DNA from 2 places in the Thermacetogenium phaeum DSM 12270 genome. Region 2 is predicted to be linked to the other one. Evidence: predicted binding sites of a transcription regulator. Region 2 holds the regulator's gene; the other holds the start of a gene.
The links. The regulator HrcA, encoded in region 2, represses chaperone genes, less so after heat shock. The targets are predictions, from matches to a motif close to ATTAGCACTCANNNNNNNTGAGTGCTAAT.
Positions count from the first base shown of each region.

Region 1: a site for HrcA is predicted at 3,281-3,309, ahead of groES (co-chaperone GroES). Genes of this name have one in related genera too.

Region 1 covers NC_018870.1:411,067-426,493, forward strand. The annotation lists molybdenum cofactor riboswitch at 15-136, opposite strand; gene TPH_RS02030 (alpha/beta-type small acid-soluble spore protein) at 756-1,013, shown strand; gene groL (chaperonin GroEL) at 1,284-2,909, opposite strand; gene groES (co-chaperone GroES) at 2,954-3,238, opposite strand; gene TPH_RS02050 (polysaccharide deacetylase family protein) at 3,607-4,383, shown strand; gene TPH_RS02055 (pyruvate kinase alpha/beta domain-containing protein) at 4,380-4,925, opposite strand; gene TPH_RS02060 (MATE family efflux transporter) at 5,484-6,812, shown strand; gene TPH_RS02065 (B12-binding domain-containing radical SAM protein) at 6,943-8,457, opposite strand; gene TPH_RS02070 (amidohydrolase family protein) at 8,737-9,573, opposite strand; gene TPH_RS02075 (magnesium transporter CorA family protein) at 10,026-10,997, shown strand; partial or broken gene TPH_RS16405 (universal stress protein) at 11,131-11,250, shown strand; gene TPH_RS02080 (DUF503 domain-containing protein) at 11,353-11,634, shown strand; gene TPH_RS02085 (GerMN domain-containing protein) at 11,724-12,356, shown strand; gene TPH_RS02090 (N-acetylmuramoyl-L-alanine amidase) at 12,456-14,546, shown strand; gene TPH_RS02095 (acetate uptake transporter) at 14,659-15,264, opposite strand.
Region 2 covers NC_018870.1:2,128,332-2,143,758, reverse strand. The annotation lists gene TPH_RS10495 (transposase) at 161-817, shown strand; gene TPH_RS10490 (RNA-guided endonuclease InsQ/TnpB family protein) at 778-1,296, shown strand; gene murJ (murein biosynthesis integral membrane protein MurJ) at 1,517-3,106, shown strand; gene lepA (translation elongation factor 4) at 3,113-4,915, shown strand; gene hemW (radical SAM family heme chaperone HemW) at 4,912-6,054, shown strand; gene hrcA (heat-inducible transcriptional repressor HrcA) at 6,243-7,295, shown strand; gene grpE (nucleotide exchange factor GrpE) at 7,430-8,080, shown strand; gene dnaK (molecular chaperone DnaK) at 8,073-9,923, shown strand; gene dnaJ (molecular chaperone DnaJ) at 9,963-11,123, shown strand; gene TPH_RS10450 (16S rRNA (uracil(1498)-N(3))-methyltransferase) at 11,170-11,919, shown strand; gene mtaB (tRNA (N(6)-L-threonylcarbamoyladenosine(37)-C(2))-methylthiotransferase MtaB) at 11,912-13,270, shown strand; gene TPH_RS10440 (histidine triad nucleotide-binding protein) at 13,436-13,777, shown strand; gene TPH_RS10435 (endonuclease III domain-containing protein) at 13,838-14,623, shown strand; gene TPH_RS10430 (tautomerase family protein) at 14,547-14,897, shown strand; gene TPH_RS10425 (energy-coupling factor transporter transmembrane component T family protein) at 15,132-15,427, opposite strand, start outside.

The sequences.
Region 1 (15,427 bases), 1.2 Mb from region 2:
TACGGAAAGTACTCTGGCCCTGTCTTCGCTCTCCTTTCCGTGCCGGGAGGCGCGCTCGTTTCCGAAGCGCACCCAGTGGTCCTGCTGCCATAGCCCAAGAGGCCTTAGGAGGGAGGACTCGGAGAATGTCGTTTTTTCTTTATATTCGCCGTTGGATAAGGAAACCCTTTTTTTTGTCCAGGATGCGGTATCTGCTGAGAGGCGACCTGTCATCCTCGCTTCGCCTGTCCCGTTAGCCGGCCTTCCATAGGTCGCTGGTCGCTCGCCGGTCGACCGGCGGTTTTTTCATGCTCTGTTGGTGCCGCCGGAGGCGGCGTGAGGGTCTGCCCTGAAAATGCGTTTATCCTTGCGCTTGCCCCCGGACTTTCGGTTTAAATTGCCCTAAGACTTGTCGATAGATAAGCAGCCGACCGGCTCCTATGCGCCTTCCCTGCCGCAGAGTCGCCTATCTCGAGATCATATCTCGATTCGGCTGCTCGCTCTGCTCCTTCGTCATGGGCGGGTAACAACCTCCGTCAGGTCGCTGCGCCGGCAAGGATAAATCCTTTTTTCGTTCCTCTGTTAGGGCAGCCGCTGGCGGCATGGTAGTCTGCTGAGAATATTGCCATCTGTTCCGACCGGCAGGCAATCATGACGGCTGATACCGGCGGCCTTGCCGCCATTTTTCGTCAGATATTCTGGAGGTACATCGCCGGAAGGCCGGCCTCTCATATTTCCCATTCCCTTGCGAAAGAATAATGTAAGGGGTGATGCAGATGCCGGAAAAAAAGACAGTAAAAAAGAAAAAGGCAAAGAAGCCCGGGCCGCACGAACGGCTGAAGTGGGAAACCGCCCGGGAGCTCGGCCTCGACGATGACCTGGCCAAAGCCGGGGACGAACTTACCGTCAGAGAAGCGGGAAAGATCGGCGGCCAGATGGTGAGAAAGCTGATCAGGGCCGGCCAGAAGGCGCTGGCCGATGAACAACGAAAACAGACAGCAGCCGAAACGACCCCGGACAGCCCAGAAAAATAAATCAGACAGACCTGATGGCAGCCGCCTTCAGGTTATTTTTTATAAGCCCCATACCACTGCCCCCAGAGCTGTCCCGAAGCGAGCCGTCGTCCTGTCCGGCCTGGAATCAAGAGCGAAGCGGTAGACCGGCGGGTGAACTTGACGTATTTTCATGACAGGTATTCTAACGGTTAGCGGGTAGATGCCGGGAAGGGGGATGCGACTCTTGGTCTGTGATGGGACATAAAAAGGCCCTCCTTTTTACGGAGGGCCTTGTGGTTGGTTTCCGTATTAGTAATCCATGCCCATGCCGCCCGGCATCGAAGGAGGCGTGTTCTCCTTCTTCTGCGGAATTTCGGAGATGAGAGCCTCTGTCGTGAGAAGCATGGAAGCGATGGAGGCGGCGTTCTGGAGGGCGCTTCTGGTGACCTTCAAGGGATCGACAATGCCTTCCTTGACCATATCCACGTACTGCTCGGTCAGGGCATTAAAGCCGATGCCCGCTTTTTCGTTCTTGATCCGTTCGATGACGACCGAACCTTCGAGTCCGGCATTTTCGGCGATCTGGCGCAGCGGCTCCTCCAGGGCGCGGCGCACGATGCGGACGCCTACCAGCACATCCCCTTCGGCCTGAATCTCGTCCAGGGCCGGGATTACGTTCACCAGGCAGGTTCCTCCACCGGGAATGATGCCCTCTTCAACGGCCGCCCGGGTTGCGGAGAGGGCGTCTTCGATGCGGTGCTTTTTCTCCTTGAGCTCGGTTTCGGTAGCGGCGCCGACTTTAATGACAGCTACGCCGCCGGACAGCTTGGCGAGGCGCTCCTGCAGCTTCTCACGGTCGTAGTCGGATGTGGTTTCCTCGATCTGTGCCTTGATCTGGTTGACGCGCATCTTGATCTTGTCGCTTGCTCCGTAACCTTCAACAATGGTGGTCTTCTCCTTATTGATCTTGACCTTTTTCGCCCGCCCGAGCTTATCGATGTCCACATTCTCGAGCTTGAAGCCCATGTCCTCGGAGATGAATGTGCCGCCCGTGAGAATGGCGATATCCTCAAGCATTGCCTTGCGGCGGTCGCCGAACGCTGGGGCCTTAACCGCAGCGCAGTGGAGCACGCCCCGCAGTTTGTTGACGACGAGGGTGGCCAGGGCCTCGCCCTCCACATCCTCGGCGATGATCAGGAAGGGCTTGCCGGTGCGGACGACTCTCTCCAGGAGGGGCAGCAGGTCGCCGACCGCGGAGATCTTCTTCTCGTAGATCAGAATGTAGGGCTCTTCCAGCTCCACTTCCATGGTCTCGGAGTTGGTGACGAAGTAGGGGGAGATGTAGCCGCGGTCGAACTCCATACCTTCGACAACTTCGACCAGGGTCTCGATTCCCTTGGATTCCTCAACGGTGATGACTCCGTCTTTGCCCACCTTCTCCATGGCCTCAGCCACCAGCTCGCCGATCTCCTTGTCGTTGCCGGCGATGGCGGCGACGTGGGCGATGGACTCTCTGGTCTCCACCGGTGTGCTGTGCTTCTTCATCTCCTCCACGGCCTTTTCGACCGCCATGTCGATGCCGCGCTTGAGGAAGATGGGGTTGGCTCCGGCGGTGACGTTCTTCAGCCCTTCGTTGACGATGGCCTGGGCCAGAACCGTAGCCGTGGTGGTGCCGTCACCGGCGATCTCGTTGGTCTTAGAGGCTACTTCTTTGCAGAGCTGGGCTCCCATGTTCTCAAAGGGATCTTCCAGCTCGATCTCTTTGGCAACGGTTACCCCGTCCTTGGTGATGGTCGGAGATCCGAACTTCTTTTCTAATACCACGTTGCGGCCCTTCGGACCAAGGGTCGTTTTTACCGCATCGGCTACGATATTAACGCCTCTCTCGAGTTTTTTACGGGCGTCTACGTCAAAGACGATCTGTTTCGCAGGCATAAGCGATTGTCAACCTCCTTGTTGATGGGATTTGATGTCGAGGCCTAGTCTTTGATGGCCAGGATGTCGCTTTCACGCATGATCAGGTACTCGACATCACCGAGTTTGATTTCGGTTCCGCCGTACTTGGCGTAGATAACCTTGTCGCCGACCTTAACCTCAGGCTGCACGCGGGTGCCGTTTTCCAGGAGCCGGCCCGGTCCCACCGCGATTACTTCTCCTTCCTGAGGCTTTTCCTTCGCGGTGTCGGGAAGGTAGATGCCTCCTTCGGTTTTTTCCTCTTTGGAGAGAGGTTTCACCAGTACGTGGTCACCAAGTGGCTTCAGCATTTACAACCCTCCTCAGTGTGATGTGAATGTTATGCGGGGGTTATTAGCACTCATTGAATGTGAGTGCTAATAAATCTATGATAAATAATACAAATCCAGGTGTGGATTGTCAATACTTTTGTTTAAAGTATTCCCAACTTTTTTGGAAAATAAGTCTTGCTTTTTGAAAAAAACGGTCACTTCGATCGACCGCCTGCGGCAGCCGCGCTGCTGCGTGGGAAGCTGCCCCTTTCCTGCCTTTTTCACACGGCCGCAAGGCCAGTGATAACGGCGGGGGTTGTCCCGACAGCTCTTCATCGCATGAACCTGCCGGGCGCCGAATAATATTTAGTAACAAAAAGCGGGGAAGGGGTGGGCCTGTCGTGCCGATGGTTCTCTTGAGGAGAAGGCGTTTGCTGTGCTGGGGCGCGCTGGCAACTCTGCTGCTGGCGGGCGTCATCTGTTTCTCCGGCCTTTGCGGGGGGGTTGGAGGGGTCTTCAACGCCGCCGACCGGGAGGTGCCCATTTATGCGGTGGACATCAGGGAAAAGAAGCTGGCCATCTCTTTCGATGCCGCCTGGGGTGCCGATTATACCCCGACGCTGCTGAAGATCCTCGAGGAGAACGACATCAAGACCACCTTTTTTCTAACGGGCATCTGGGTCAAGAAGTACCCGGAAATGGTGAAGGCCATTGCCGCCGCCGGGCACGAGCTGGGGAACCACACCTCGACCCACCCTCACTGCAACGAGCTCTCGGAGGAAGAGTTCATCGAAGAGCTGAAGGACAACGAGGAGATGATCTTCAAGCTCACGGGGAAGCGCACCCGCCTTTTTCGACCCCCTTTTGGTGAATACAACAATACCAACATCAGGGCCGCCCGGAAGCTCGGTTATGAGGTGATCCAGTGGAGCGTCGATTCCCTCGACTGGCAGGAGCTCGGGGTGGAGGCGGTGGTCGACCGGGTCTTAAAAAACGCCCATCCGGGGGCGATCGTCCTCTTCCACAACAACGCCAAGTACACTCCCGAGGCGCTCCCTGTGATTTTGAAGAGCCTTAGAGACCAGGGGTATAAGATTGTGCCGGTTTCCGAGCTCTTGATCAAGGGGGATTACTACATCGAGAGGCACAGCGGGCTGCAGAAAAGGAAGCCCGGGAGCCGCTAGAACTCCCGGGGCTTGCAGATGATTTCCTTGATCTTGGTGTCGAAGATGTTGTTGGAGTGGGCCGGGACGATGACGACGGCGGTATCGGCGCCGGTCCCCGATCCGCCTACTGCGATGACCTCCTGGCCGTAAGGGATGAGGCCGGCGTCGAGGGCCATCCCCGCTACCTCCACGCAGACTTTGACCCCCTGTCCGAACATTCTCAGCGTCTGGGCGATGATTTCCGCGGGATAGACGCCGCCGAATTTGTTGCGCAGGGCTCTGTCGACGCCCGCCAGGAGGTGGGTCGTCGTCAGGATGCGCACCCCCTTGGCGGCGAGCTTTTCCCTTACGGCGGGTGGCATCTCATCCTCTCCGGGGCTCGTGAAGCCGACGTGATGGGTGACGCAGACCACCTCCAGCCCTTTATCCAGGAAGTGCTCCACCGTGGAGCCGCTGCAGGAGGCCACCACTACGTGGCGGATCCCCAGCTCCTGCGCCCTTTTGACGGCGGCCTCCGCCGTAGCGGCGGTATTCGCCGCCCCCTTATTCTTCCAGTACATCCTTGTTCACTCCTTTGACGATGGCTTCTTTAAGGAAATCCCGTTAGCCCGGGCAGAACGAGAAAGCGTTTCCAGAGTTTATCGGAAACGGCTGCGTCTCGCCGCGCCTTATACTGCGGTTCCCGGGTCAGATTTATTCTACCAGAAAAAGCCGTTGCGGGCAAAAGGCGCCCATCTCGACGTCCCGTCTCACTTCGGCCTCTCGCCAGGCTCCTTCGTCAAAGGCGAGTAACAACCTCCGTGAGGTCGCTCGTAAGGTCGCTGCGCCGACGAAGATAAACCCTTTTCGTTTCCCTGTTGGTGCCGCCGATGAGGGCGGCCGTTTCCTCTGCCGGAGGGGAGCCTGGTTTTGAGAAAAGCGCCGGCCTTGAGGCCGGCAGCGCTCACCTTCATGCGGCTTTGGGCTGTGAAGAGGAGATGCAGGGCCGGGGGAGAATAAAGGAGAATATATGAAAATATATGCCTTCTGCCTCTTGGGCCTTATTGATGGCAGGTACAGGAGAGGCGAAAGGGACGCAGAAGCCATTGCGGTGAAACAGCCTTCAGGAGCTCAAGCTTATGATCAGACGCAGGATCTTCAACCTGGCCTGGCCCGCGGTTTGCGAAATGCTCCTTTACATGCTGCTGGATTTCGTGGACGTGGCCTTTGTCGGGCGGCTCGGCGCCCGGCCACTGGCAGCGGTAGGGTTAGGCGCCCAGATTTTCTTCTCAGTAATCTTTATCTTTTCCGCCATGTCGGCTGGGGCCACCGCGCTGATCGCCAGGGCGATCGGCGCCGGGGATATGCGGCGCGCCGGGAGGGTGGCGGGGCATGCCCTTATCCTGGCCTTCCTGGCGGGAGGGGTAGTTACCTTTGTCATCTACCGTTTCGCCGGGGATGTGGCCGCACTTTTTCGATTTGAGCCGGCTGTGCAGCACCTCGCCGCCGTCTACATTAGGATCACCGGGCTGAGCGCAGCCTTTTCTCTGGTCTACTTCATCGGGAACGGGATCTTCCGGGGGGCGGGGATGACCAGGATCCCCCTCCTGGTTGCCGCCCTTGCCAATGTCGTGCACATCGGGATCGAGTACGTCCTGATCTTCGGCAAGCTGGGTTTTCCGGCCCTGGGGATGCGGGGTGCGGCTATAGCCACTGCCTGCACCCAGGTATTCTGCTGCTGCGTCGTCCTTTCTCTGCTGTTTTCAGGAGTGACCGGGCTGCGGGTTTCCTTAAAAGAGGTGTTGCGCAGCTGTGACTTTGCTCTCATCAAGAGCATTGTCAGGCTGAGTCTTCCCGCCGGGTGTGAGCAGGCGCTGATGGATCTGGGCTGGATCATCGGCAGTTTCATGTTGGCCGGCCTGGGGACCGTTCCCTTTGCCGCCCATCAGGTAGTCCTGACGGCCGAATCCCTCTCCTACATGCCCGGCTACGGCTTTGCGGTGGCCGCCACCACCCTGGTCGGACAAAACCTGGGCGCCCGTAACCCGGACGGCGCCTCTGCCAACGCAGTGACGGCTGCCCGTATGGCTCTGCTGGTAATGGGCGGATTTGCCTTTCTGTTCCTGGCCCTCCCCGGACCGGTGGTGGGCATTTTTACGAGCGATCCTCAGGTCGCTTCCCTCGGTGCCCTCTGCCTGCGTATCGCCGCTCTGGAACAGCCGTCGATCGCTTTGGAGATGGTTTTTGCGGGTGCCCTGCGCGGGGCCGGGGATACCAGGACCCCGGCGATGGTTACCGTGCTCAGCACCTGGCTTCTCAGAATACCTCTGCTCTATCTATCCGTCTATGTGCTGCGCTTCGGGCTTCCCGCCGTCTGGGTGATTACCGCTCTGGACTGGTCGGTGCGCGCCGCCTCCCTCACCCTGCTGTTTAGAATGGGGCATTGGAAACAGATCGAGTACGCCTGATCTCCCTGCAGAGGTTCTATTGGCTCGGCTGTTCTGATGCCCGGGAAGGAAGGAGCGCCCAGCTGTCTTATAAAGAAAAAACCCTCCTGAGAGGGTTTTTGGCTGTTCTCCTCATCTGCTGCCCGTCTGCTTACCCGTATTTGCCTCCTTCCAGGTGGGGCTGGTACTTGCTGAAGATCTTCCGGAAGTGGTGCCCGTAGATGGCAAAGGTCACCGCCTCCGGGAAGAAGCGCGGGTATTTTACCAGGGTGTTCAGCAGGAGCTTCCAGTAGTGGCGGCGCCCCTTTTCCAGGAACCCGAGGATCACCATTGCCCGGAAGAGGGCCTTGACGTAGCAGAAGCGCAGCATGGTGATGCTCTTCTTTCTGGCCGGCCGGAATTCCTTGAAGAACTCCATGATGCGCTCGTAGTAGCGCGCCGGGTCGTAGATGGTGGTGACGATTTTCTGATAGCCTTCGATCAGCTTCTTCAGATCCATCTTGGGTATAAAGTTGATCGCCAGGTCGGTGTTGTTTCCCGTGAAATCCGTCGGCAGCAGGCGGTTTTCTCTTTTCAGTCGTTTGAAGAGCTTCGTTCCCACCGGGGCGTGGAGAAGCCCCACCATGGCGGTGACGATTCCGCTCTGCTGGATAAAACTGATCTGCCTCTCGAAGATCGAGGGGGTGTCGCTGTCGAAGCCGACGATAAACCCGCCGCTCACCTGCATCCCGTATCGCTGTATCTTCTTGACCGAGGCAATGAGGTCGCGGTTGACGTTGTTGAACTTGTTGCACTCTTTTAGACTCTCCTCGCTCGGGGTTTCGATGCCGATAAAGACGGAGGTGAAGCCCGCCTTCTGCATCATGAGCATCAGCTCTTCGTCGTCGGCGAGGTTGATAGAAGCCTCGGTGATGAACCAGAAGGGATTTTTGCGCTTCTCCATCCAGGTGATCAGGGAGGGCAGGATCTCCTTCTTCAGCAGCACCTTGTTGCCGATGAAGTTGTCGTCAACGATGAAGACTCCGCCCCGCCAGCCGTGTTCGTAGAGGGCATCGAGCTCTTTGATGAACTGTGGAGCCGACTTCAGGCGCGGCTTGCGCCCGAAGAGGGTGGTGATGTCGCAGAACTCGCAGTCGTAGGGGCAGCCGCGGGAAAGCTGGACGCTCATCGTGGAGTAGTCCTTCATGTTGATCAGTTCCCACAGGGGAACCGGCGTCCGGTCGAGTGGAGGCAGCTCCTCCGTCGTGTAGATGCGCTTTGGGCAGCCCTTCTCCAGGTCTTCCAGAAAGGCCTGCAGGGTGATTTCCGCTTCGTTGAGGATGAGGTGATCCACTTCGGGGAACTTTTCCGGCTCCGACGTGAAGAGGGGGCCGCCGGCGATGACCTTCACGCCCAGCTGCCGGCAGCGGTTCAGAACCTCCCTCACCGAATTCTGCTGAATGGACATGGCGCTGATCAGGACGTAGTCCGCCCAGAGCAGATCCTCTTCCCGCAGTTTTCGGACGTTCATGTCCACCAGCCTCTTCTCCCAATCCTCCGGCAGCATGGCCGCCACCGTCAGGAGGCCCAGAGGTGGGTGGGCGGCCTTGATTCCGATGAACTTGAGGGCGTGCTTGAAGCTCCAGAAGCTCTCGGGGTACTGAGGGTAAACGAACAGTACTTTCATGTTCTCACTCCTTTGTACCATCTTAGCACACATTACCAGGACCGCAAAGGTGTCTGCTGAAAACATTTTCCCTTGCCGGTGGGATTATTATGCATTACCACCACCCCCACGAAGGCGCCGCAACGGCCGTTCTTCCGGAATTTTTTCACCACCCGTTTTTCCTCGCAGAGCCCGGTGCTGAATGGCCGGAACGCTTTCCCGGCCGATCAGGCGGGAGAACGGAGTGGGATGCCGCTTATCGCCGCTGCCTGCCCGTTTGACGGACGAGGTCTTTGTCCGTCAGAGCCCCAGGAAGCGGGCGGCATTTTCCCCCCAGATCCCCCTTTTCTCCTCCTCGGTGAGATCGGTAGCCGCCCATTCCTTGTAGTAGCGCGCCGGTGAGAGCAGGGGGAAGTCGCTTCCCAGTAGCACTTTCGGCAGCACCCCTGCTAGGCGGGCGGCGGCGTAGACCTGGGGACGGAAGAGGAAGGGGGATGCTGCGTTGTCGTAATAGACGTGCCGCAGGGACTCGTGCACCTCCGGCATCAGCTCATAGCAGAAAAGGCCGCCTCCCCAGTGGGCGAAGATGATTTTGTTATCGGGGTTGTTGATGGCGAAGAGGTAAGCCTGTTCGGGACCGATCTTCCCTTTGCCGGGGTAGTAGTGCCCCACCTGTTCGTTGGTGTGCATCAGGATCGGCAGATCGAGTTCCCGGCAGACGGCGGTGAACCGCTCTACCTGCTGCTGGTCGGAGATGTCGGTGTGGACGGCGGCGGGGATCACCTCCCCTACTCCCTTGAGCCCCGCTTCCCGGCAGCGCCGGAGCTCCTTCTCCATCCCCGGGTCCTGCGGGGGAACGATGGCAAAGCCGATGAAGCGGTCGGGGTAGCGCCTGACCGTTTCGATGACGTAGTCGTTGGCCTCCCGGGCCATCCCCAGATCGAGGCAGGAGAAGCCGAAGACTACCGATCTGTCGATCCCCGTTTTCTCCATGTTTTCCAGGACATCTTCGGCTGTGGCAAACCTGGCCTTAGGGTTGTCGTGCAGCAGCTTGAAGTGGGCGTCTCTGTCGAGGTTTTTCTTGATGTCCTTGATGAAATCGGGCGACAGGATGTGGACGTGGACGTCGATTTTCATCTTTGATCCCCCCATGGAATTTGCGGGCTCCTCACCCTGAAGGACACGAGAATAAGGTTTGAACGCCGCCTCAGGATAAGGGCAGCTGGTCGTCAGTTGCCGGCTGTTGGAATATAATTAATGGGGCGGTTGCGAGCGGCCTGCAGGGGACGGGGACCCTCTACGCCGCCTCTCTACTGCGGGGTGAGCGCCTTAATCTCAGTAATTCGGCTCCTCTGCTGCCGATTCCTTCTTGGAGCAGCACATTTTTGGAAAAGCGCGGGAGATCGGGTGTGCACTTCACATTTTGCTTGCAAATTGAGGATTGTGTCTGCTATGCTAACCGTAGCTCTTGTAGATTCTTTGCGGATTGATTTTTTTGAGGAAAGCTTCTTCTGTTAATAGTTTAATGAAGAAATTTTTTGGGAAAGGATTTTTTTTGAGCGGGCCGAAAAGAAAGGACGGTGAGAAAGATGCTGAAGGTCTACCGTACAGTGGAAGAGCAGCTGCTGGAAATCGACGAGGGCGATCATCTTTACGAAAAAGGCGCCTGGATCTGTCTCATCAACCCCACGGATGAGGAGCTCAACAGGGTGAGCACGCATACGGGGATCAACCGCGACCTCCTCAGGCATCCCCTGGACGATGAGGAAAGGCCGCGGATCGAGGTGGATACGGGACAGATCCTGATCATCATCAAGATACCCGTTACCAGGCAGCACGGGGAGGCCGAGTTCTACGACGCCATCCCGCTGGGGATCATCGTAACCAAGGACCACCTGGTGACGGTCTGCCTTGACGACAACCCCCTCTTTCAGGAGCTGATGCACGACAGCATGCTCTACACCTTCATGAAAACGCGTTTTTTGCTGATCGTTCTGATCAAGACGGCAGCGCTTTACCTGCGCTACCTGCGCCGGCTCGACAAGCGCAGCACGGAACTCCAACAGCGTCTTTCTCGCTCCATGAGGAATGAAGCGCTCTTGGAGATGCTGGAGATTCAGAAGAGCCTTGTTTACTTCACCACCTCCTTGAGGGCTAACGGGATCGTGATGGAGAAGCTCACCCGTACCCAGCTGATCAACGCGGAGGAAGCCCCGGCATCGATGCTGATTAAGATGTATCCCGAGGATCAGGACCTTCTGGAGGATGCCATTACGGAGAATAAGCAGGCCATTGAGATGAGCACCATCTACAGCTCGATTCTGACCGGGGCGATGGATGCTTATGCCTCCATCATCTCCAACAACCTGAACGCGGTGATGAAGTTCTTGACGTCGGTGACCATTGTGCTTTCCCTGCCGACCATTGTTGCGAGCATTTACGGGATGAACGTGGCTCTGCCCTTCCAGCACTCCCCTTTGGCCTTTGCGGGAATCATGGGGGTAACGCTGGGGTTGTGCGGAATGGCCGCCTATGCCCTGGCGCGCTGGCGGATGTTTTGACATAGTAGTGTGAGGTCTCGTCTGAATGCTCGCCATCTAGTGGAAAAGATAGCGCTCCCCGCCCCCGGCAGGTTATAATGAATTAAAGGCCGCTTTCGAGCGGGAGAAAGGGGGAGGGGGTCATGGCAGGTGGGGAGCAAAGGGCAGCGCCTTGACGCTCGGAAGTATCGCCGAGTACATTGTCCACAACGCACCGTGTGACGTTCTGCTGGTGAGAGAGCAGGGTGACAGAGAAGGGAGCAAAGAGGGATAAAATTACCTTAATTACGACAGCGTAACGCTGCGGCAGCAGATGCCGTAACCGGGACAGGGGCCTCTTGCTCCTGTCACTTCACGTCTGCAGGTGGGGGTTGCGATGGTTGTAGGACTCTGTACTATGGAGCTTTTCCTGGGGGAAGCGGATTCCCTGAAGGGCAAGAGGCGTATTTTAAAGAGCATGCTGGACAGGGTGAAGGCGCACCACAACGTTTCCATTGCCGAAGTGGGGCAGCAGGACCTCTGGCAGCGGTCGACGATCGCCTTTGCCTGTGTGAGCAATGAGAGGAACCACGCTTATCAAGTTTTGAACTCCGTGATTAGGTTTCTGGAGAGGCAGAAGCAGTCGCAGGTGATCGACTACAATATTGAGATCATCTGACCCTTTTATTGATGCAGACGGCATAATTCCCTCCTTCCTCTCATAGGTTTAATAAGGAACAAAATCCATTAAAAGGAAGGAGGGTTATCATGGCATGGGACTTTCGAAGGATTGAAGAGGAGATCAACGAGCAACGCCGCAGGAGCCTCTATTACCTGATCCTTATGGTGCTGGTTTTGGCGCTGATGGTCATGGGGGGGTGCACTCTCCGGGAAAGGTTGGGCGCCGGCGAACAGCTGGAGGAGCCGGTGCAGGAAGAGTTCGAGGATCCCCTGGCCGCGGATGTGACCGTTCCGCCGGAGCAGGAGATGGTAAAGGTGGTTCTCTACTTCCTGGACGCTGATGGCCGCTATCTGGTGGCGGAGGCCAGGGAGATACCTAAGGTGGAGGGCATTGCCAGGGCGGCGCTGGATGCCCTCTGCGAGGGGGAAACGGAAGGGGAGCTCTCTTCGGCACTGCCGCCGGGGGCGGAGGTGCTCGACCTCAACATCAAGCCTGACGGCTCCTGCGTCGTCGACCTGAATCTGGAGGCCACCAAAATCCCCGGGGACGACCCGCGGGCGGAGGCCCTGGCCGTTTACTCCGTCGTCAATACCCTGACCGAGTTTCCAACGGTCAAGAGCGTCCAGATCCTGGTCGAGGGGCAGAACCGCAAGACCTTTGCCAAGCACATTCCGGTGGACACCCCCCTCTTGAGGAACCTCTCTTTTGTCAAAAGCTGATCTGGTTGAAATTACCACCCTCCCACCAGGCAGGTCTGCTGGCAATTGGTGTCGAATTATCCAGCAGAGCAGCAGCAATGGTGAAAAGAGGGTGGTTCTATGTCGGTGTTTGTCTGCAGAAAAGGCTGCCGGTCAGGAAGTCAGCATCCTGGGAGGGGCCTTTTCGCTTCTTTGCTGCTGGGGCTTCTGGCTATAGGTTTGGTCTTCTTTTCGCCTCCAGCGGAAGCGGGGGAGTTCGCCGACGTCCGGGGGCACTGGGCGCAGGGGGAGATCGAAAAGGCCCTTGCGCAGGGTTATGTCAGCGGTTACCCTGACGGCACCTTTCAGCCCGACCGGGGAATCACCCGCGCCGAATTCGTCGCCATGGTGAACGGTGCCTTTGGGATCTCCGGAACGGGGCCGGCCTTTTCCGACGTTCGCCCTGACGACTGGTTCGCCGGGGCGGTGCGGGCGGCGGCCGGCTACGGTTACATCAAGGGCTACCCCGACGGCACCTTTCGGCCGCACCAACGGATTAACCGGCAGGAGGCCGCCGGCGTTTTAAAGGGGGTTCTCGGGACGGAGAAAACGGCGCCCTTGAAGTTTGCCGATGCCTGGCAGATCGCCTCGTGGGCGCGCCCCGCGGTGGCCTCCCTGGTGGCGGAAGGGGTGATCAGCGGGTTTCCGGACGGCACGTTCCGGCCGCTCGGCGCCATAACCCGGGCTGAGGCGGTCGTTATGATCAACGGCGGGCTCCGGGTAAAGAACGGGGAGGAGCCCGGGATAACCCCGGTGAGGCTTTACCTCACCGTAACGGGAAGTGTCGTCAACATCAGGTCGGGGCCCGGTACCGAGTACGGCATCCTGGGACAGGTGCGCGCCGGGGATCTCCTGCAGGCTTCGGCGCGCAGCACCAACAACTGGTACCGGGTTGAATACCAGGGGAAAACGGGCTGGATCTGCGGTGATTACGTCGAGGCTCACGAGACGCGCCCGCCGCAGCGGGGGGACCCGGGCACCCTGGAAGTGCAGGCCGTTTCGCAGGCAGGGGGCGTCCTCATCACCCTTATCGGGCACAGTGATACTGTGTACTCGTGGGAGGAAGATGACGGAAACCTCGTGGTGACGGTGCCCGGAGTAACCCTTATCCGCACCCCGCAGAGTATTGCCGTCGGCAAGGCCGGGGTGGACAGAGTCGTCACTAAGTTCTCGTCCGCCCAGCCGGGGACCGCTCTGGTGGAGGTCAGATTCACCGATGAGCCTTTGCCCGTCTACTACCGGGTGCAGAAGGGCCCCCCGGGAGAGCTGAGGATCGAGGTCCCCAATCAGATCAACCGGATTGAGGCCGACGTCGAGGGTGAGGAGTTGGTTTTGAGACTTGCCGGTACGGCGCCTCTCGACTATCAGGCCTTTACCCTGCTTAACCCCAGGCGGCTGGTCTTCGACTTTAGCGGCTTAGTCATTCACCCGTTCCTCCTCGGGTGGGAGAAGAGCATCGGGCTGGAAGGGTTCACCGAAGCCAGGATCGGGCAGTTTCAGGCCGATGTCGCCCGGCTGGTTGTGGAGACGAAGTGCAGGGTGTCCTATGCTGCGGCAAGGGAGGACGGCGGCCGCTGCCTGACCCTGCGGCTGGAGGCAGCGGGGGCGGCAGGCAGTTTGGTCGTCATTGACCCCGGGCATGGGGGAAGCGATCCCGGTGCCGTGGGGCCGACCGGCCTCAGGGAAAAGGATGTTAATTTAGCGATTTCCCAAATAGTCGCCGAGATCCTGCGGGGGCAGGGCTACCAGGTGGTCCTGACGCGGGATGGGGATTACACCGTCGACCTCCTGCCGCGGGCGCAGCTGGCGAACGGCATGGGTGCTGCGGTCTTCGTGAGCATTCACTGCAACGCCTCAATCAACCGGAGTATGGGGGGCACGGCTACCTACACCTATGCGCCGATCGGTACCACTTTGGGGCAGCAGCGGGATGAACGCCTCTACCTGGCGGAGCTGCTCCAGGAGGAGATGGTGAGTGCTCTGGGGCTGCGGAATGCAGGAATCTTTGAGGAGAACTTCTCGGTTTTGAGGAATACCCAGATGCCTGCTGCTCTCTGCGAGGTGGCCTTCATCAGCAACTACAACGAGGAGCAGCTGCTGGCGAGCGACGACTTCCGGCGCCGGGTCGCCGAGGCTATAGCCCGCGCCATTGCCAGGTTTTTAGCCGGCTAGTCCAACGGCCTCCTTTGGGATGAGGCCGGAAAGTCGAGCGGATACTCAGCAAAAGGAAGAGGCCTGCTGCCCGTTGTCCGGCAGCAGGCCTCAGTTTGGCTAGGATGGCCTATTATTTTTTCAGCGGCCAGACGGGAAGTACGATGCGCCCGCAGACCGAGTTGATAACACCTGCAGCCGAGGCGTACCAGGCGATGAGGGCTGTGATGATACCCATGATTCCTCCGGGAACGCTGGAGATAAAGCCGAATTCCGCCAGTACCAGCAGAATGAAGGTGATCTCCAATGTGGTGAAGACGCCGCAGACGGCAGCATTAACCCTGAATGAAGCCAGCCACATGTAGGTGTTGAAGATGGTGAATCCGAGCAGGAAGACCCCGAGTGCCTGGCCGGCGAATCCCTGCCAGTTGATCACACCCAGCGCTTCCAGGAGCACCAGGGTGGCGAGGGAGAGCCAGAAGGCGCCGTAGGTCGAGAAAGCTGTGGCCCCGAAAACGTTGTTCTTCTTGAACTCCTGCATCCCTGCCAGCAGCTGGGCGAGGCCGCCGTAGAAGAAGGCCAGGCCGAGGAAGGCCGCTTTGGCGGCAGGGGCAATGAGCTGAGCGTTGGCTACGCTGAGCACGAATGTGGTCAAGGCGAATCCGCCGAGCCCGAGTGGGGAGGGATCTGCGGTAGCCGCAACCTGGCTCACTTCCGTCGGGAGTTTGTTTTCGGACATCTTAATTCCCCCCTTTGTATTCTCCCATTGTTTTGGAAGGAGAAAAGTTCTGTGAGCTTGTTGTGTCAGGGTAAGGCCATTCTCACCCCCTCTGAGGGCTCTCTCCCTACAGGGAGTGTATTTTATTATGAAATTTATGAATAAAACACCTGCTTCATCACAT
Region 2 (15,427 bases):
TGGTTTGGGAACCGGGCTCTTGAGAGGAATGCGGGTGGATATGCGGGCAATTTACAAATTTCCTGCCAGAATGCCCCTGATTTCAATCAAGGGATGAATGGCGGCTTGGTTTATACTTCCGGTTGTGCTATAGTTTAAGCAAACCGGAGGAGAGGCCCAAATGCAGACGGTAACTCTAAGAGTCAAGCTCCTTAAGCCCAACAAAGGCAAACTGGAGAAAATGAGCCGAATGCTAGAAAGCTACAGGCAAGCATGTGCCTGGTTTCTGGAACAAGCAGAAATTCTCAATACTACCAGCCGTACCCGGTTAAACCGGGAAACCTACCAGCGAGCGCGTGACCTCTTCGACCTTAATCGGGGCACGCTCCAGTGCGCCATGCTCAAAGCGTTATCCGCCAAGCGCTCCTATCTTTCCCACAAGCGCAGGGGCAAAAAGGCCGGACCACCTAAGTTTGAGAAAACAATTCCGGTAATGGTGCGGCAGGACTGCTACTCTCTTCACCAGCTACCATCGGGAACATCGGTTATCAAGTTTCCCGTCTCCTCCGGCAGAAGCCAGATAACCATGCCTCTTGCTGTTTCCGAGTACCACGCCAGAAGGCTCCAAGACCTGGCAGGAGGTTCCTGTCGACAGGGGTCTATGGAGATATGGCAGAGGGAGAGTGGTGAATGGTACGTTTCAATATCACTGGTTTATAAAAATCACTGGTTTATAAAACATCCTATAAGGAGCCGGGCGGCATTATTGGGGTCGATTTCGGCATCGTCAAACTGGCCGTGCTGTCCAACAACATCTTCTTTGATGGCCGCCAGATAAGGTGGCGAAAAGAGCGTTGGGCAGAACGGCGGAAAGCGCTCCAGCAGGTAGGGAGACTGTCCCGTGTCAAGAAAGAAGCAGGTCGTGAACGAAGATGGATGCGGTATATCAACCACTGTATTTCCAAGCGTATTGTCGAGATCGCGAAAGCTGAAAGCAAGGCGATTGCATTGGAAAACCTGCTGGGCATCCGGGAACGGACCAAAGGATCCAAGAAGTTCAACCGGATGATGTCGGGCTGGAACTTCCGGGAGCTGGCCTCGTTCATCGAGTATAAAGCTGCGCTTCAAGGCGTGCCCGTAATCTACGTCGATCCCAAGGAGACTTCTAAGACATGCCCCAAGTGCGGGAATGTTTCCCGCTACAATCGGAAGAAGCAGGGCTGGTTCAAATGCACGAAATGCGGCTACCAGTCTGATGCGGACAGAGTTGGAGCTATAAACATAGCCGCTAGAGCGCTCGATGCTCTCGGGGCATGACCCTGCGAGAAAGGGGAGTGTGACACCCCTTAAGGCCAAGGTGATGATCCGGATCATCCGGGGAATGCTGGCTAACCTGCGGCGAAAGCTGCCATCTCGCGCTTGAGGATGCCCCTCAATTCATTGAGGGGAGGATGTCACAAAGGATACTTTTGTTGTGGGGCACAAAGTGATAATATCTACTTTGAGTGCCCCTATTTTATTGACAGAGGAGAATGAGATGTCCGAGGGTGAAAAGATTGCTCGTGCAGTGGGGATCATCACCGTTGCCATGATCCTTTCCCGGCTGCTGGGCTATGTGCGGGACGTCCTGCTCTATGCCCAGTTTGGGCAGAACAGGATCACCGACATTTATAATGCCGCCTTTTCCATACCCGACTTTATTTACATGATCCTCATCGGGGGAGCCCTCAGCTCTGCCTTTATACCCGTTTTCGGTGGTTACCTCGCACGGGGTGAAGAGGATGAGGGGTGGCGGGTGGCGAGCAGCCTGCTCAATCTGGTGGTTATGCTGATGGTGACTGCCATCTCCTTGGGAATGATTTTTACCCCGCAGCTGGTACGCCTCCTGGTTCCCGGCTTCAGCCCCGGTGAGGTTGATATGACCGTGTATCTGACCAGGATCATGTTCATTCAGACCTTTTTCATGGGCTTAAGCGGAGTGACCGTGGGGGTTTTGAACTCCTACAAGCACTTCACGTCACCGGCCCTGGGCTCGGTTTTGTACAACCTCTCGGTAGTGGTGATCGGGGGGCTTTTGGGGCCGCGCCTGGGGATCGTGGCCTTTGCCGTCGGTGTGGTCGTCGGGGCGGTTATGAACTTTGCCGTCCAGCTGCCTCCTCTCTTGCGCCTGGGGCTGCGCTTTAAGCCTCTGCTCGACCTCCGGCACCCCGGGATGAGGCAGATCGGAGCCCTGGTTTTCCCGGTTCTCATCGGGCTTTCCGTCTCTCAGTTTAATCTCTTCGTGAGCCAGAACCTGGCTTCTAACCTTCCCGGCGGGCAGCTGGCGGCCCTGCGCACCGCCCAGCGGATCATGCAGCTTCCCATAGGGATATTTGCGGTGGCTATCGGGACGGCGATATTCCCGACCCTCACCGAGCAGGCTGCCCGGCAAAACTGGCAGGATTTTCGCCGCACGATCTCCTTGGGGATCAGGTCGACCAACTTCCTGACCATCCCCTGTGTGGCGGGGCTACTGGCCATCGGCCTCCCGGCGATCAGGCTGTTCTTTCAGATGGGTAAGTTCACCCCGGAGAGCACCTTGGCCACGGCGGCGGCGCTCTTTTACTACTCCTTCGGGATCGTCGGCTATTCCGGGGCTATGGTGCTGACGCGGGTTTACTATGCCCTCCGGGATACCAGAACGCCGGTCCTGGTGGGGATCGGGACGGTGTTTCTCAATATCCTCCTCAACATCTGGCTGGTCAAGCCCATGGGACACAGCGGCCTGGCTCTGGCCTATTCTCTGGTAGGGATTGTCAACATGCTGGTGCTGCTCGCGCTTCTCCGCATCAAGCTCGGCCACCTGGACGGGAGGAGGATCATCCTGTCCGGCCTGGGATCTTGTGCCGCCTCCCTGATCATGGGAGGTGTGGCCTATGAGGTTGTCAGCCGTCTCCAGGATCTGTTGGGGATCGCTACCAAGACAGCGCAGTTGGTTGCCGTAGGGAGTGCCGTTGCTTCAGGAGTTCTGGTTTATTTTCTGCTGGCCATTCTGCTTCATTTGGATGAGTTTCAGCTGGTGTTGAACCTGGCGAAAAGGCGTCTTGGCCTCCACAGGCGCTCCGGCGCCATTCAGGGGGGAAGGTGATGAAATATGGATCAAGAGAGAATCAGGAACTTTTGTATCATCGCTCATATCGATCACGGCAAATCCACACTGGCCGACCGCTTTCTCGAATTGACCGGTACCCTCCGCTCCAGAAAGATCGTCGACCAGGTCCTCGACCAGATGGATCTGGAACGGGAGCGGGGGATCACCATTAAACTGACTCCGGTCAGGATGCGCTACCGGGCCCGCGACGGCCGGGAGTATATCCTCAATCTGATCGATACCCCCGGCCATGTGGATTTCACTTATGAAGTTTCCCGGAGCCTGGCCGCCTGTGAAGGGGCAGTCCTTGTGGTTGACGCCACCCAGGGGGTGGAAGCTCAAACCATCGCCAACACCTACCTGGCGGCGGATGCCAACCTGGAGATCATCCCGGTGATCAACAAGATCGACCTCCCGGTTGCGGAGCCGGAGAGGGTAGCGCGGGAGATCGAGGATGTGCTGGGCCTGGATGCGGAAAATATCCTCCAGGTCTCTGCCAAAGAGGGGTTGGGGGTTGAGGAGCTCCTGGAGGCTCTGGTGCTGCGCATTCCCCCGCCGCGAGGTGAGGCAGCTGCTCCTCTCCAGGCCTTGATCTTCGACTCCCACTTTGACTCCTACAAGGGGGCTATTTCCTATATCCGGGTTTTCCAGGGCCGGGTGCGGCGCGGCATGAAGATCAAGATGATGGCTACGGGCAAGGTTTACGAGGTTACAGAGGTCGGCATCTTTACGCCGGAAATGGAGGCCCTCGACGAGCTCGGCCCAGGTGAGGTGGGGTATCTGGCCGCTGGCGTCAAGGAGGTTTCGGACACCCGGGTTGGGGACACCATTACCGGTGCCGAGAGGCCAGCTCCCCAGCCCCTACCCGGCTACCGGAAGGTTCTTCCCGTGGTCTTCTGCGGGCTCTACCCCGTGGAGGCCGCCGATTTTGAAAACCTGCGGGACGCCCTGGGCAAATTGAAGCTCAATGACGCTTCCTTTCATTACGAACCGGAGACCTCTGCGGCCTTAGGGTTTGGCTTTCGCTGCGGTTTCCTGGGGCTTCTCCACATGGAAATCGTCAAGGAGAGGCTGGAGCGGGAATACGGACTGGAATTGGTTACTACCGCTCCCAACGTGGTCTACCGGGTGATCAAGCGGAACGGGGAAGTCGTCAGCGTCGACAACCCTGCCCTCTGGCCCAACGCCGGGGACATCGCCACCGTCGAGGAGCCCTACGTTCGTGCGAGCGTGATCACCCCTGCCGATTATGTGGGGGCGGTTCTCGAACTCCTGCACGACAGGAGGGGGGAGTTTCGGGAGATGAACTACCTTTCCCCGCAGCGGGTGCAGATATCCTATGAGCTCCCTTTGGCCGAGATCATCTTTGACTTCTTCGACCGCCTCAAATCAGCGACGAGGGGATATGCCTCCTTTGACTATGAGCTGGCGGGGTACCGCTCCTCAGATCTGGTAAAGCTGGATTGCCTGGTGAACAACGAGGTGGTGGATGCCCTCTCGGTCATCGTCCACCGTGACCAGGCCCAGCAGAAGGGGCGCCTGTTGGTGGAAAAACTTAAGAAACTGATTCCCAGACAGCTTTTCGATGTCCCCATCCAGGCGGCCATCGGGGGGAGGGTGATCGCCCGGGAGACGGTCAGGGCGCTGCGGAAGAACGTTCTGGAGAAGTGCTACGGCGGTGATGTTACCCGGAAGCGCAAGCTGTTGGAGAAGCAAAAGGAGGGGAAACGCCGTATGAAGCAGGTGGGTAGGGTGGAAATACCGCAGGAGGCTTTCCTGGCAGTGCTCCAGGTTGATAAGGAGTGATCGCCCTCTACCTCCATTTTCCTTTCTGCCTGCGAAAGTGCCGCTATTGTGCCTTTAACTCCTCCCCCCTTCCTGCCGGAGAGGAAGGGAAAAGCCTTGCCACCGGGTACGTCGCTGCCCTGGAGAGGGAAATCGCTCTTTATGCTCCTCTCTGCCGAGGAGAAGCCCTCGGCTCCATCTACTTGGGCGGGGGTACCCCTACCCTTCTCCCGGCGGAACTCCTGAGCCGGGTTTTGGCTGCCTGCCGCCGCCATTTTCTCTGGGCTGAGGATATCGAAATCACCGTCGAAGCCAATCCGGGAACGCTATCTCCCGAGAAGCTGAACGCCCTCAAGGAGGCGGGGGCAAACCGTCTCTCCATCGGAGCCCAATCCTTCCATCAGGATGAGCTGGAGCTCTTAGGAAGGGTGCATCAGGTTGCCGAAACTGAAGCGGCATATGATGCCGCCAGGGCTGCCGGATTCGAGAATATCAACCTCGATCTGATCTACGCCCTGCCGGGACAGACCCTCTCCCGGTGGCAGGAGAATCTGAGGCGGGCGCTCCTTCTCTCCCCGGAACACCTCTCCGTCTACGGGCTTTCCCTGGAAGAAGGAACTCCCCTGGCCCTCGATGCTGCCGCAGGGAAAATTGTGCCGTGCGGAGAAGAGGAACAGGTGGCCATGTGGAAGGAAACCGCCGCGGCTACGGCGGCTGCCGGTTACGGGCGTTACGAGATCTCCAACTATGCCCGGCCGGGTAGGGAGTGCCGCCACAACATCTGCTACTGGGAGAACAGGCCCTACCTGGGACTGGGAGCGGGGGCGCATGGTTTTTGGAAGAGGGTGCGCTATGCCAATGAAGCAGATGTTTGCAGGTACGTGGAGCTGCTGGAGCAGGGTCGATTTCCCCGGGCCCTGGAGGAACATCAGACGCCGGAGCAGGAGCGCACCGACACCGTCATCATGGGTCTGCGCCTCACCCGAGGGCTTTCCCGGAGAAAATTTGCCGAACGCTTCGGTTGTTCCTTTGAAGAGCTCTACGGAGATGAGTTAGCGGCTCTGATCGATGAGGGATTGATGGAGATGAGCGAGGAGGCCGTCTATCTGACGGAGCGGGGGCGGCTGCTGGCGAATTATGTTCTGGCCTACTTCGTCTGATGAAAAATAAAGCTGCCTGCGGTGTAAAATAGTATAAAATTGGGAGCTGTCCTTCATAAATTATAACGATGCCGCCTCGAAGCCGGGGCTCCTCCTTGGCGGACGGAATCCCGTTCCTATTGACAAAAGGGTGGCGTGGTGGTATGTTGTTGCTAGAACTTAGCACTCGAGCGATGGGAGTGCTAATTGTGAAGGCGGTGATGCCGGTGCACTTGAACGCTAGAAAACGGCAGGTGCTGGAGGCGATCGTGGAGAGCCATATTGAAACGGCGGAACCAGTGAGCTCCCGCACCATTGCCCGGAAGTACCACCTGGGAGTGAGCCCGGCAACCATCCGCAATGAAATGGCGGATCTTGAAGAAATGGGACTGATCGAACAGCCGCATACCTCTGCGGGGCGAATACCGTCTCAGCCGGGTTATCGCTATTATGTCGACGAGTTGATGAAAAAGAGACGCCTCACCCCACGGGAGGAAAGGCTTATCCGGGCTATTTTTGCCCAGAAGGCAAGGGTATGGGCCAAACTGATCCAGCGGACAATTAAAACAGTCAAGCAGATGACCGATTATCTGATAATGCTTTCAGGGCCGCAACTGGAGTATGCCGCCCTGAAAAAGGTTAAGATCATCCCTCTGCTCCCGGATAATGCCTTGGTAGTTATTGTGGCGGAAACCGGGTGGATAGAGACCAGGGTGATCGAACTGCCGTCGGAGATGGCCAGTGAAGACCTGCAGCGTATTGAAGCCGTTTTCAATACCCATTTCAGCGGGTTGACTTTCCCGGAGATTTCGCGGACCATACTGGAAAGTGTCTACGATGAGCTGCTCAGACAGCGCAAAGCGGTCGACCGTATTCTGGAGATTATTGAGGCTGTGCTGCAGGAGGAGTACGGGGATGCCCTTTACTTGGGAGGCACTCAGAACATTCTCAAGCAGCCGGAATACAGAAACCTCAACGAGCTCTACAACATCCTCAACCTCATCGAGGAAGAGGATACCTTGCGTTCGATCTTACTTGATACTGCTTCCAACCAGATAACGGTCAAAATCGGACAGGAACTCAATTGCGAAATGGCTAAGAATTACAGCGTTGTGACCTCCGTCTACACCATTGGGGGTAAAGCCGTCGGAGCTTTCGGTCTGCTGGGCCCCGTGCGCATGGATTATGCCAGGGCAATTGCCATCGTTGAATATATTACGCAGACCCTTTCCGAAGTCCTCACTGCTGAGCCCATCATCTGAGAGGCTTTTGGCGACAGGCGGCAAGGGGCAGCAGCAGGGGAGGGCTGTTAAATGGCAAGGGCTTTTCCCTGCTGACAAAATGTTTTATTTTTATTTTTGGTTCGGATACAGTGGATTGTGAGGAGGGAAAAATTTTGAAATGTAATGGAGAAGATCTGCAGGAGCGTGCTCAGCTGGAAGCCGACGACGACCGGCAGCAGGCGGAAGAGGCGGCAGTGAGCGAAGAAGACGGTGGCGGCGAAAATGGGGAACCCGCCCCGGCCGAGCAGAATGAGGTAGAAGATCTGAAAAAACAGTTGGCTGCCAAGGAGGAAGAAATAGAATCCCTTCAACAGCGGTATCTGCGTCTGGCGGCAGATTTCGAGAATTTCCGCCGGCGTACTCAGAGAGAAGCTGTGGAGATACGCCGCACTGCCAATGAGGCGCTACTGCGGGAGCTGCTCCAGGTTGTCGATAATTTTGAGCGTGCCCTGGAAGCGGCGCGCTCTCAACTGCCGGAAAACCTGGTCACCGGTGTTGAGATGATCTACAAGCAGCTGGGCAATATACTGACCCAGGAGGGGGTGCAGCCGATAGAGTCGGTTGGTAAGCCCTTCGATCCCCTTTACCAGGAAGCCTTTGAGCAGGTAGAGACAGCGGAGCTTCCCGATGGAACCGTGACCGAGGAAATTCAAAAGGGATATCTCCTGCAGGGGAAAGTGCTGCGCCCTGCCTTGGTGAAAGTGGCGAAAAAACCTGCAGCCGAAGATAAATCAGCGGAAAAGGAGGTAAGCAGCGATGAGTAAAATTATCGGAATCGATCTGGGAACCACGAACTCCTGTATGGCTATTATGGAGGGCGGGCAAGCCACCGTTATTCCCACCCCTGAAGGCGCCCGGATCACACCTTCTGTCGTGGCCTTTACCAAGGATGGAGAGCGGCTGGTAGGAGAGCTCGCCAAGAGGCAGGCGATCACCAATCCGGAGCGCACCATTCGCTCCATCAAAAGAAAAATGGGCAGCGATTACCGTGTCAATATAGATGGAAAGGAATATACACCGCAGGAAATATCGGCAATGATCCTCCAGAAGCTGAAGGCCGATGCCGAGGCCTATCTGGGGGAGAAGATCACCAAAGCGGTGATCACCGTCCCCGCCTATTTCAGCGACAGTCAGAGACAGGCCACCAAGGATGCCGGAAGAATTGCCGGTCTGGAGGTTCTGCGAATTATCAACGAGCCGACTGCTGCGGCCCTGGCCTACGGCCTTGACAAGGGTGACGACCATACCATCCTTGTCTACGATTTGGGCGGCGGCACCTTTGACGTATCCATCCTGGAGCTTGGGGATGGGGTCTTTGAGGTTAAGGCGACCAGCGGCAACAACTATCTTGGCGGTGACGACTTTGATGAGAGAATTATCAAGTACCTGATAGATGAGTTCAAAAAGAAGACGGGGTTCGATCTCTCGAAAGATAAAATGGCCATGCAGCGCCTGAAGGATGCGGCTGAGAAGGCCAAGCACGAACTTTCCGGGGTTACTCAGACCACCATCAGCCTTCCCTTTATCACGGCAACCCCGGAAGGGCCGCAGCACCTGGAGATGACGCTGACCAGGGCGAAGTTTGAGGAATTGATCTCCGATTTGGTGGAGAAGACCGTGGGGCCGATGCGGCAGGCTCTGGCCGATGCCGGCTTGGAGCCCAAGGACATCGACAAGGTGCTGCTGGTAGGAGGATCGACCCGGGTTCCCCTGGTTCAGGAGACCATCCGCCGGGTGCTCGGTAAGGAGCCGACCAAGGGGATCAACCCCGATGAGGTCGTGGCTATGGGGGCGGCCATCCAGGGCGGCGTGCTGGCCGGGGAGGTGAAGGACATCGTCCTCCTCGATGTGACGCCTCTGTCCCTGGGCATTGAGACCCTGGGGGGTGTCATGACCAAGATCATCGAGCGCAATACCACCATCCCCACATCCAAAAGCCAGATCTTTACGACGGCGGCAGACAACCAGACCAGCGTTGACATCCACGTGCTCCAGGGTGAGCGCACCATGGCCGCCGATAACAAGACCCTCGGCCGCTTCCAGCTGGTGGGGATTCCCCCGGCGCCGCGCGGGGTGCCCCAGATCGAGGTCAAGTTTGACATCGATGTGAACGGTATCGTCCATGTTTCCGCCAAGGATCTGGGAACCGGCAAGGAGCAGCAGATAACCATTACCGCAACCACCAATCTCTCCGAGCAGGAGATCGAAGAGATGGTGAAGAAGGCCGAGCAGTATGCCGAGGAAGACAGGAAGCGGCGTGAAGAGGTGGATGCCCGCAACAAGGCTGACAGCCTGATCTACCAGGCGGAAAAGACTCTTAGCGACCTGGGCGACAAGATCTCTTCAGCCGACAAGGAGAAAATCAATGGGGCCAAAGACGCCCTGAAGAAGGCTCTGGACGGGAAGGATATTGAAGAGATCAAGAGGAAGACGGAGGAGCTGACCAAGGCGGTTTATGAAGTGACCTCCAGGGTATACCAGCAGGCCGGGCCCCAAGGGGCCGGCGGAGGTGCAGGGGCTTCAGGGGCTGCCGGTGCAGGAAACCCCGGCGGTGAAGGAAAGACCGTCGATGCCGACTACAAGGTTATGGATGATGACCAGAAATAGGGGCGCGGCCTCAACCGGGTTATCCGGAAGGTGAGATAGATGGCCAGCAAAAGAGATTATTACGAGGTCCTGGGGGTGAGCCGGGATGCCTCAGAGGCTGAAATCAAGAAGGCCTACCGGAGGCTGGCCCGCAAGTACCATCCCGACATGAACCCCGACAATAAGGAAGAGGCTGCCGAGAAATTCAAGGAGATCCATGAGGCCTATGAGGTTCTGAGCGACCCTGAGAAGAGGAGGCGCTACGATCAATTCGGCCATGCCGCCTTCGACATGGGTGCCGGTGCCGGCGCCGGCACCGGCGCGGGTATGGATTTCGGCAGCTTCGGCGGTTTTGACGACCTGGGGGACATCTTCGATGCCTTTTTCGGCGGTTTTGGAAGCCCCTTCGGCAGGAGGCGGCGTAGCGGCCCGCAGCGAGGCTCCGACCTGGAGATGGACCTGCAGATCACCTTTGAGGAGGCCGCCTTTGGGACGGAGCGCGAGGTGAGGATCGACCGCTGGGAGGATTGCGAGGAGTGCGGCGGCAGCGGTGCAGCCCCCGGAACCCGTCCCATCACCTGCCCCAAGTGTGGCGGCACCGGGCAGGTGCGGGTAACACAGAGGATTGCCTTCGGGCATTTTCAGACGGTCAGCACCTGTGACCGCTGCCAGGGGCGGGGCAAGATCGTGGAGAACCCGTGCAGCGCCTGTCACGGCAGAGGAAAGGTGCGCCGGCCGCGCCGGGTGAAGGTGAAGGTGCCCGCCGGCGTTGATACCGGCTCCGCTCTTCGCCTGGCCGGAGAGGGAGAATTAGGCATTAACGGGGGGCCGCCGGGGGATCTTTTTGTGAGGATCCAGGTTCTGCCCCACAAGGTTTTCAAGCGGGAGCAGGATGATGTAGTTGTAGAGATCCCCATTTCCTTTGTCCAGGCGGCTCTCGGTGACAGCATCGAGATTCCAACCCTTGATGGGAAGATGAAATTCAAGATACCTGAGGGGACGCAACCGGGCACCGTCTTTCGCCTGAGGGGGAAGGGAATTCCCCATCTGCAGGGCTACGGAAGGGGAGACCAGGTAGTCAAGATCAAGGTGGTCGTGCCCACGAGGCTGAACGAAAAGCAGAAGGAGCTGCTGCGTAAGTTTGAAAACACCGTTCAGCCCGATCAGTATCAGTTGCGCAAGGGTTTTTTTGAAAAAATGAAGGACGCCTTTATGGGTTAAGGGAACCTTTTAGAAAGGGGCCTGTGATAACCGGCCAGGAAAGGAGATGGGGGTGCATCGGTTCTATTTGCCTTCCGTTCCCCTGGGACGGGAGTTTCCTCTTCCGCAGGAAGATTCTCGAAAAATCTGCCGTGTCTTGAGGATTGCTCCGGGCAATGAGATCCTGTTGTGGGATGCAACAGGGAGGGAATATTGTGCTCTGATCACCCGCCGGGACGGTCAGCGGGTTTTCGCCCGGGTGCTGGCGGAGCGCAATACCGACGTTGAACCGGATCTCAGGGTGGCTCTCGTTCAAGGGATCCCCAAAGGGGATAAGTTCGAGTTTATTATTCAGAAGGCGACGGAGCTGGGCGTCTGGAGGATCTACCCCGCCGTTACCGAGCGCACCGTTGTGCGCATTCCGCCGGAGAAAAGGAGGAAGCGTCTGGAGCGCTGGAGAGTCATTGCCCGGGAGGCTGCCCGGCAGTGCGGCCGGGTCTGCATTCCGGAGGTAATGGATATATCTCCTCTTGAGGAGATCTGGACGGGTATTGAGCCTGATGCATTGAAGATCCTGCTGTGGGAGAGGGAGACATGCGGCCTGAAGGAGTTCCTGCGGGGGAACTCTCCGCCGTCGCATGCTCCCGTTTATTTATTTGTAGGGCCTGAAGGGGGATTGAGCGAACAGGAGGTGGAGAGGGGGCGTACCTATGGTGCCGGCGGGGTGAGCCTGGGGCCGCGCATCCTGCGCAGCGAGACTGCAGGACTGGTGGGCTTGAGCCTTGTCCTTTACGAATGGGGTGATTTGGGTGGTTGAACAACAGGGGAAGAGGGTGGCTTTCTACACCCTCGGTTGCAAGGTCAACCAGCAGGAAACCGCCTCCCTGATGAAGCTTTTCCGGAAGCGCGGCTTTCGGGTGGTCGACTTTAAAAAGGATGCCGATGTTTACATAATTAACACCTGTGCGGTAACCCATACGGCCGCTCAGAAGTGCCGTCAGGTGATCAGGCGGGCCATCGGCCGCAGCCCGGCTGCCGTTGTGGCTGTTTTGGGCTGCTACTCGCAGGTGGCTGCCGAAGAGGTGCTTTCCATACCAGGGGTCGACCTGGTGGTGGGGACGAGCGGGCGCTCCCGGCTGGTGGAACTGGTGAGCGAAGCCATGGAGAAGAAACGGAGCGGAGAGTGGCCGGCGAAGGGGATTAATGCCGTTGAGGCCCTGGATGGTAGCCTGGACTTTGAACAGCTTCCCCTACCCGACGATCCCCGGCGCACGCGGGCTTTTCTCAAGATCGAGGACGGTTGCGACCAGTTCTGCACCTACTGTACCGTACCCTACGCCCGGGGCGGCGTCAGGAGCCTGCACCCGGACCTCGTCCAGGAGAGGTTGAGCGAGCTCGTCTGCGCCGGTTACCGGGAGGTGGTCTTGACCGGTGTGCACACGTCTGCCTACGGGAAGGACCTGGGGGGAGGGGTCAATCTCCCCCGTCTGCTGAGGGAGCTGGTAGAGCTGCCCGGAAACTTCCGGATCCGCTTGAGTTCCGTGGAGCCGGCAGAGGTGACGGAAGAGCTCCTGGAGTTGCTGGCTACCTCCCCGCGCCTCTGCCGCCATCTGCACATCCCCCTGCAGTCCGGTGATGACGAGATCCTGTGCAGGATGAACAGGCCTTACACGGCAGAGGAGTACCGGAAGCTGTTTCACCTGGCCAGAGAGATGATCCCCGGCATCGCCATCACTACTGATGTCCTGGTCGGTTTCCCTGGGGAGGAAGAGCGGCACTTTCAGAACACCTTCAATCTGATCGCTACCCTTCCCTTTCGTGACCTGCACGTTTTTAAGTATTCCCCCAGGCCGGGCACCCCGGCTGCGGCGATGCCCGAGCAGGTAGCCCCTCCCGTCAAAGACCGGCGGAGCAGCTGCCTGCGCCGGCTGGCGGACGAACTGGCAGCTTCTTTTGCGCGCCGGTTCGTGGGGGAAACCATGACGGTTTTGGTGGAGCGCAGGTCCCGGAAGAGGCAGGGCTGGTGGGAGGGGCTGACCGATAACTACCTGCGGGTCTTCTTTCCGGCTTCCCAAAGAAAGAGCGGAGTGCGGGGTGAATTCGTGCCGGTGCGCATTCTGGAGGTCGGTCCGCGGGATGAGCTGCAGGGGGAAGCCGTGGAGAACTGATGGTTCGGAGGGGAGCGCCGAGGCCGGCAACCGTTGGGTCTTGGGGCAACTGTATGCCAAAGAGAAGAATCTGTGTTATAATGCTGTAAATACTGGAAATGCGGCTCTTAACTTGAGTGCAGCCAATTTGCCTTAAAAATTAACCTTGGAAGGGAGGCGGGATGAATGTCCGACTGCATCTTTTGCAAGATCGGGAGGCATGAGCTTGCTTCCGACATCGTCTACGAAGACGGGGAATTGGTGGCCTTTAAGGATATCAACCCGGTGGCGCCGGTGCATGTGCTGTTGATTCCGAAAAAGCATGTCAGTTCCCTGCTCGATGAGGGAGCCGAAGAAGGGATGCTCGGGCGCGCCCTGGCCTTGGTGCCCCGCATCGCCCGACAGCTGGGACTGGCGGAAAAAGGCTTCCGGTTGGTTGTCAACACCGGGAAGGAAGGCGGGCAGACTGTCGGCCACCTGCACTTCCACATCCTGGGCGGACGGGATATGCTATGGCCGCCCGGTTGATCGAAGTTAACATAAAACCAGAGGTCATGCCGGACTCTGCCCTGGACGGTGCTGCCGGTCATGGATGGTGATGTGCGCGTACAGCTGATGGAGATCTACGAAAGGCTTTACGATCACTTCGGGCCACGGCACTGGTGGCCTGCCGACACCCCTTTTGAGGTCATCGTGGGCGCAATTCTCACCCAAAACGTCTCCTGGCGGAGCGCCGCAGCGGCCATTGCTAATATCAAAGAGGCAGGGCTTCTCTCTCCGGAGGGATTGCTTTCCTGCTCTCAGGAAGAACTGGCCGCTCTGGTGCGTCCGGCCCGCTATCACAACCAGAAGGCCAAGAAGCTGCAGTCTTTTTGCCGGGTTGTGGTAGAGGAGTTCGGGGGTGAACTGGAAGATTTCCTGGCTCTGGAGATGAAGGAGCTGCGCAAAAGGCTCCTCGCCGTCTACGGGATCGGCCCCGAGACAGCGGATGCCATCATCCTTTATGCAGCCGAAAAGCCGATCTTCGTGATCGATGCCTATACGGGGCGGATTTTTTCGAGGCTGGGGTTTTTTTCGGAGAAGGCCGGTTACGAGGAAATGCAGCGCTTCTTTATGACCCACCTGCCGCCCGATGTGCGCCTTTATAATGAATACCACGCTCTGATCGATGCCTTAGGCCACTATACCTGTTGCAAGAGCCAGCCCCGCTGTGGGGAGTGCCCCCTGGAATACCGCTGCAAAGCTTGTCAGGCAAAGCAGGTATTGGAACGAAAACAAATTGAAGAGAGGGAGAGAAATGCCGCTGGTAAAGGTAGGAGTGGTTTCGGGAAAAACACAGGAGTACAGGAAAGCCGTTCTGCAAGGGATCCGTGAGGCTCTCAAGGAGGCCGTGGGCGTCCCGGACGGAGCCATCGAGCAGGTGCTCTACGAGGTGGAGGGGGATTTCTCCTCCAGGGAACCGGAGAGCGGTGTTGTCATCGAGATCACCCTCTTTGAAGGAAGGAGTCGGGAGATCAAGAGTGAGCTCTACCGGACTATTGCCCGCAACCTGGCGCAAAGCCCGGGGATTGCCGCAAGGGATCTCGTCATCGCATTGTACGAAATCCCCCGGGAGAACTGGGGAACGGGGGGCAGGCCCGCGGAGTAGAGAGGATATGAGCCGGGGCTGCTTCCCGGGCGCATCATCCCGATTGTGAGCGGGCTCACTTGAGGCCCGCCTTTTTATTGTGACCGCCGTGCCTTGTCACCGGCCTGCGGCCTTTTGTGGTTCCCCCGGGTATCAGCTATTAAACCCGGCCGTTCCTTGCGGTTGACATAATGAAAGCGGTTAGCATGAATGTGAGCACCCGGTTGTTTTCTCCCGAACGGGATGATTCCTCCATCAGCGGATAAAGAACACCAGGGAGAAGACCAGCAGGGTAGCGGCCAGCAGCAGCCGGTCGCCGGGAGCTGCTGCGAAGACGGCTCGGGTGCGCTCTTCCGAGTAGCAGCGGGCTTCCATGGCCAGCGCCAGTTCTTCGGCGCGCCTGATGGTTTGAACTAAGAGCGGATAAGCGGTGAACAGGATCCGCCGGAGGGGACTTTTGTTTCTGGCAATGCAGCGGGCCTGCTGGGCTGCTGCGATCTCGGCGGCCGCGTCGAAAAGGAGCGGGATGAGGAGAAAAGTGAGGTTGATCA